2 regions of the Lysinibacillus sp. SGAir0095 genome follow, and region 1 is predicted to be linked to the other one. Evidence: riboswitches for the same ligand, from Rfam matches in the RefSeq annotation. Region 1 holds a riboswitch; the other holds the start of a gene.
The links. Region 1 has a riboswitch for cobalamin ahead of C1N55_RS04080 (FecCD family ABC transporter permease). Riboswitches for the same ligand answer to the same signal wherever they lie in the genome.

Region 1 (3,161 bases):
TTGAAATGGCGCTCTTTTTCATTTTATAATTCATATTAAGTTAGTAAGAATTGACGGATGGAAGATCCAAAAAGTAAAATGGCTGTATGATGTAGTACGGATTTCGTTAAATGAGGAGATGATCATTTGAAAAGTCTATTTATTAAAACGGAGGAACAAAGGAAATGGTTAGAAAAATTGGCATCCTTAAAAGAGGAATTTAAAAACAATGCCCAACAAATTGATGAGCAATCTGTCTTTCCTCATGAACATATACAGAAGCTAAGAGAAATTGGCTATACAAAAATTACTCTACCAAAAGAATTAGGGGGAGAGGGTTTTAGTGTTTATGATGCGATTTTAATACAGGAAACACTGGCGAGCTACGACGGAAGTACTGCACTTTCCATAGGTTGGACGGTATTAACGGTAGGTGAGTTATTTGAAAATAAATACTGGGAACCTGTGAAACTAGAGAACTTTGCTAAAGCGGTAGAAAAAGGCGCAATCATCAATAGGGCGGTAAGTGAAGCAGCAACAGGTAGCCCCATTCGAGGAGGGCGTCCTGGAACTACAGCAAAACGAAATGGTGACAAGTGGGTAATTACTGGACGTAAAAGTTATACAACTGGATTACCCGAGCTAGATTACTTTTTAACCTCGGCATGGATTGAGGAAGAGGAAAAAATCGGTTTCTTCTTAATACATAAAGATACACCAGGTATTACTATTGAAGAGACGTGGGATGTTATTGCGATGCGGGGAACAGGTAGTCATGATTTTGTATTAAGTGAAGTGCAATTAGAAGAATCAGATCTAGTTGAAGTTCCTAACTATACGACTGGCTTTAAATTGAATGGGTGGCTACTGGTCATTCCTGCAACATACTTAGGAATTGCACAGGCAGCACGTGATTATGCCATACAATTTGCAAATACCCATTCACCAAATAGCATTCAAGGAACAATTGCATCATTACCGAATGTTCAAGCGTTACTTGGAGAAATTGAACTGGAGCTAGCTAAAGCACGCTTCGCTTTGTATGGTGCAGCACAAAGCTATGTGGATTTAAAAAATAGAGAACAAAATGGTAGAACGTTAACGGTAGCGGAAGGTGAAGTAATTGTCAATGCAGTAAACGTGGCTAAACATACAGTAACCAATGCTGCCATCACTGTAGTGGATAAAGCAATGCGAGTTGTAGGCGCAAAGAGTCTGCAACGCACAAATCCGCTTCAGCGTTATTACCGTGATGTACGAGCGGGTCTCCATAACCCACCAATGGATGATTTAACAATTAAGAAATTAGCTGAATTAGTTCTGAAACAAAATGACTGATACGATAGATTAGGAGGCTTTGTTTTTCATCAAGCAATGAAAGCGAAAGTTTTATACATTCTTTTCCATAATTAAAGTATAATAGAAAGAAATAATTTCATAAGTAGTAAAGGTCTTTTTGCTAGACTAGCAAAAAGAGTAAAAGGGAAGTTGGTGAAAGTCCAACGCTGTCCCGCAACTGTAAATGGGAGTGGCCCTGCAATCCACTGTTACAAGAAGTGTGTAATGGGAAGGAAGGGAGCACGATGAACATAAGCCAGGAGACCTGCCTTTATGATGATAGATTCACACCTTACGAGGATAGGGGGAGTACAAGGATTGTAATGATATCAATTACTGAACCGTCTCCCTATTTTGGCTAGGGAGGCTTTTTATTTTTGTGAAATGGCAAGAAAAACAATATGATAAAAACGATTTTAATTTCTACTAAAAAATATAATAATGTAAAGAATAGTCTTGAGGTAACATTGTGAAAAAAAGAATGATGCTTGCTTATAGTTCATCAATAGTTATTTTGTTAGTTAGCATTTGGCTTGGGGTGTCCATTGGTTCAGCAGATGTCCCCATCTCAACATTATGGGATGACGAAACAAATCCCAGTGCTTACAGTATTTTATGGGGCATTCGAATGCCTCGCGTTATATTAGCAGGTCTGATCGGCGCCTCATTAGCAATTGCAGGGGCAGCCTTTCAAGGGTTGCTAAAAAACCCTTTAGCTGATCCATATACGCTTGGAATTTCTTCAGGAGCTTCTGTTGGTGCAGTGGCAACAATTTTCTTTAGTCTTTCAATACCTGTAATAGGGACATACACCCTGCCACTTTTCGGCATGGTTGGGGCATTTTTGACGATGCTTCTCGTATTAACCTTTGCCCGTTTCATCGATCGCTCCATGAAAATGGAAACACTTATTTTAACTGGAGTAATATTCAGTTCATTTTTGGGATCGTGTATTTCGTTAATGATTGCGCTTACTGGCCAACAGCTACGTGAAATTACAAGCTGGTTACTTGGCAGTGTATCTATGCGTGGATGGCCATATGTCCAAATGATTTTGCCCTTTGTTTTGATTGGGGTCATACTTTTGTGGCTTAACCGAAGAGAATTAAATGCAATGATGTATGGTGATGAACGAGCACAGGCCTTGGGTGTAAACGTAAAGTTTAGGAAGTATGCGATTTTAACTGGAGGTTCGATGCTTACGGGAGCCGCAGTTGCAGTATCTGGTACCATTGGCTTTGTTGGGTTAGTCGTTCCTCATATGACGCGTATGCTTTGGGGAACGGATCATCGTCATTTATTGACCTTATCCTTTTTAAATGGAGCAAGTCTGTTGATTATTTGTGATCTGGTCTCTAGGACGATTATCACACCATCAGAATTGCCAATTGGTGTGATTACAGCCTTTATTGGCGCACCTGTCTTTTCATATATCTTCTTTAAACAACGAAGAAGCAGGGGGTGAAGATATGCTACAGGTTCAAAATATTTCAGGTGGTTACGGAGCAACCCCCATTCTATCAAATATTACATTTCAAGTAGAAAAAGGCAAAATGGTTGGAATTCTAGGACCAAATGGATGCGGAAAGTCAACCTTATTAAAGGTAATCAGTGGCATAATGAGTCCTACTTTTGGAACGGTCCACATAGATGGAGCAGAAATAGGTGAATACTCAACTCGTGAGTTAGCAAGAAAAATGACGATCTTACCTCAACTACATGCAACAGCCTTTTCGAGTACAGTTCGTGATACCGTGTCAATTGGCCGGTACCCACATCAATCAGGCTTCTTCTCAAGTTGGGGAGCAGAAGATGAAAGTGCAGTAAAAAAGGCAATGCAGCAG
Region 2 (3,161 bases), 1.7 Mb from region 1:
CGCTCAAATTGGTGATATAGCTCTTTAGCATAACATTCAGCAAATGCACTTTTTCCGCTCCGAACACCACCTGAAATAAAAATCATTTTACTCATGAGACTCTCCTCCAAAATTTAATAATAAGCTAAAGTAATTATTAGAGATAAAATCGAAAAGAGCAAACTCTAATTAAGAATTTGCTCTCCTACTTTTTAGTTAAAAATTTCTGGATAGATTGTTGATGCAATTAGTTCGATGGCTTCACCAATTCGTGGACCTGGACGATCTAGGATATCGGCATTTAATACATAAACTTCTTCATTTTGAACCGCCGTAATATTTGACCATCCTTCACGAGCTAAAATTTCTCCTTTTGGATCTTCACTGTAATTTACAGTTGTAATAATTGCTTCTGGATTACGGGTAATTAAATCCTCTTCTGAAACTGCAAACCAACTTTGCTGATCAGCATATATGTTTTCAACGCCAGCCGCTTCAATAAGCTCTTGTTGGAAAGTACCAGAGCCGACAGACCAAATATCTGGAGATGGTGAGATTTCAAAGTATACTTTTTCCTTTTCATCCAATGAAGCCGTTTTTTCTTGAACCGCCGCAATTTGCTCTTCGATTCCTGAAACGATTTCATCAGCTTTTTCTTCAACATTTAAAACTTCAGCTATTTGCTCGATATCACCATAAACATCATCAATTGTTGCGGCAGTTTGAATAACAAAAACCTTCAATCCAGCATTTTCTAATTGTTCAATATGCGTTTCTTCCCCAACTGTATAGGCAAAAACAACATCAGGTTGCATTTCAATTACTCTCTCAGTATTGATAGTCATTGAATCAGAAATTCGTTCTATTTCAAGCGCTTCTTCAGGGTATGTATCAAATTCTGTTGCACCGATAATTTGCTCCCCTACTCCAAGCTCAAATAAAATCTCTGTATTGCTCGGTTGTAATGAGACAATTTTTTCTGGTACTTCCTCAAAAGTCACTTCCACACCGCGGTCATCAACGACTGTATAAGGACCTGATTCTTCAGCTGCCCCAGCGTTTTTGTTTGCTTCTGTATCATCGCTTTTAGCTGGTTCTTCAGAATTACAACCAACTAATAATAATGAGATTGCTAATGGTGCCATCCACTTTTTCTCTAAAAATTTCATCGAATTTCCTCTTTTCGTTTTTTCTTTATTGGATAGGATTTGCTCACAAATGGAATCTCATCTACACCCTGTCTGGAGTTTGTGTAAACGGCCATTACAAAAAATACATTTGCAAGAAGAGCTAAATAATCAAACAATATTTCTGGTACTTCGCGTTCTTCACTTACTTTATGGAGTGCACGATATGATTTTTTTGCTTCACTTCGACAGACATGAAGTAAGGCACCCGCTTCACTGCCTTGAGGCAATAAAAACTGCTTGATTACATCCCCAACTTGGGCAACATAATAATCATATCGGTCACTCAAGACTTGTAAATCAGCCTCCGAAATCGCTAATTTTCCACGTATAGAGCCGTTAAGATGATAAACATTAGGCTGAATAACTTCTAAGTCCTCATAAACAACTCGACAAGCTTCATCTCCACGTAAAACTGGTAAAACAGCTCCAATTCGTGTAGTAAGAGAATCTGTGCGAATCTCATAATCGACTAAACTCCCTTGCTCACGCATAAATGGATAACAACTAAATCGCATATCTTTTCGAATATATACCCCCCCTATCCAATTACATTTAGTGAATAACCCATTCAAACAACAAGAGAAATTATAAAAGCCATCCACAAGAATGGATGGCAAAAAATTACAGAATAAGATTGCATAAAAATATTCACTAAATTAAGCCGTACATTCTCTTAAATTCCGAAGAGGGTATTTACGATCAGAAAAAGATAGGTCTCCTGGCTTGTGCATAGCATTTCAAAGAGCCTTCCCATCTAGATAGACAGTGGCAAAAATCTTGAAACTAACACATACAGTTGCGGATACAGCTTCGGCTTTTTACCGAATTCCCTATTAAGCGTTCATACGCATCTCTTTCTTTGCAAACAGTATTCACTTAACAGCAATATAACATATTTTTCAAAATAATAGTATTTAAATTTTTCAGTAGAATTTAGTAATAGATTATAATGCTTAACTACAACCTAAGCATTTTCCATAGATTTCGAATTTGTGCGCCTCAATCGTATATCCCGGAAGTTTTTCGTTCAGCATCTCCATTGGACAAATCGAGATTTCTTTAACGTTCCCACATTCCATACAAATAAAGTGATGATGATGGTGATCAGATTCGCATTGCATACGGAAATTTCTTTCACCACTTAACTCAGTTTCTTCTAATATACCAAGATCAACAAAAGTAGCTAAATTGCGATAAATCGTATCGAAGCTCATTCCAGGAAAGTCCTTCTTCAATACAGATAAGAGATCCTTTGCAGTTAAATATTTATCAGTCTCTTCGAACATATTCAATATTAGTTCTCGTTTATCCGTTTTTTTATAGCCGTTTTCTTTTAATATTTCCCATGCTTTAGTTAGGTTCATTTAACTGCTCCCCTTTCTTTTGCATTTGTTTTAAGTATAATTTTTTTAACAAGGATGACAATCAATAAAATTAATATAGAGGTTACAACAATTGTACCACCTGGTGCCAGATTTAAGTAGTAAGCGCTTGCTAATCCGATGATAACAGCGGCTTCACCAAAGAGGATTGAATAAATAATTGTTTGTTTAAATCCTTTGGCAATCCGCATACTGGCTGCAACAGGTAGTGTAATTAATGATGAAACTAAAAGAATTCCAACAATTCGCATGCTTGCAGCTATCACTAAAGCAACTACCAGCATAAATAAGAAATGAATCCATTTTGCAGGCAGTCCACTAGCATTTGCATATTCTTCATCAAAAGCAAGGACAAACATTTCTTTGAAAAATAAGAATATAAATAAGATAACTACAATAGCAATACTCACTACAACCCATAAGTCCTGTCTTGATACTGCCGAAACCGAACCAAATAAATAGCTCATTAAGTCTGTATTAAAGCCACTTGCAAGAGATACAAAAATCGCAGTTAGACCAATACCTGCAGACATAATAATCGGAATAGCGAGCTCTTCATAGTGTTTATATAGTCTGCGCAATCGCTCTATTAGAATCGAGCCACTAACTG

Region 2: it holds a riboswitch for cobalamin, as region 1 does, so the genes downstream of both, C1N55_RS12230 (hypothetical protein) here and C1N55_RS04080 (FecCD family ABC transporter permease) in region 1, are expected to answer to the same signal.

The regions. Positions count from the first base shown of each region.
Region 1 covers NZ_CP028083.1:798,320-801,480, forward strand. The annotation lists gene C1N55_RS04075 (acyl-CoA dehydrogenase family protein) at 127-1,317, shown strand; cobalamin riboswitch at 1,411-1,605, shown strand; gene C1N55_RS04080 (FecCD family ABC transporter permease) at 1,799-2,782, shown strand; gene C1N55_RS04085 (adenosylcobinamide amidohydrolase) at 2,787-3,161, shown strand, end outside.
Region 2 covers NZ_CP028083.1:2,481,247-2,484,407, forward strand. The annotation lists gene C1N55_RS12220 (bifunctional adenosylcobinamide kinase/adenosylcobinamide-phosphate guanylyltransferase) at 1-95, opposite strand, end outside; gene C1N55_RS12225 (ABC transporter substrate-binding protein) at 192-1,148, opposite strand; gene C1N55_RS12230 (hypothetical protein) at 1,145-1,696, opposite strand; cobalamin riboswitch at 1,860-2,039, opposite strand; gene C1N55_RS12235 (Fur family transcriptional regulator) at 2,123-2,533, opposite strand; gene C1N55_RS12240 (metal ABC transporter permease) at 2,530-3,161, opposite strand, start outside.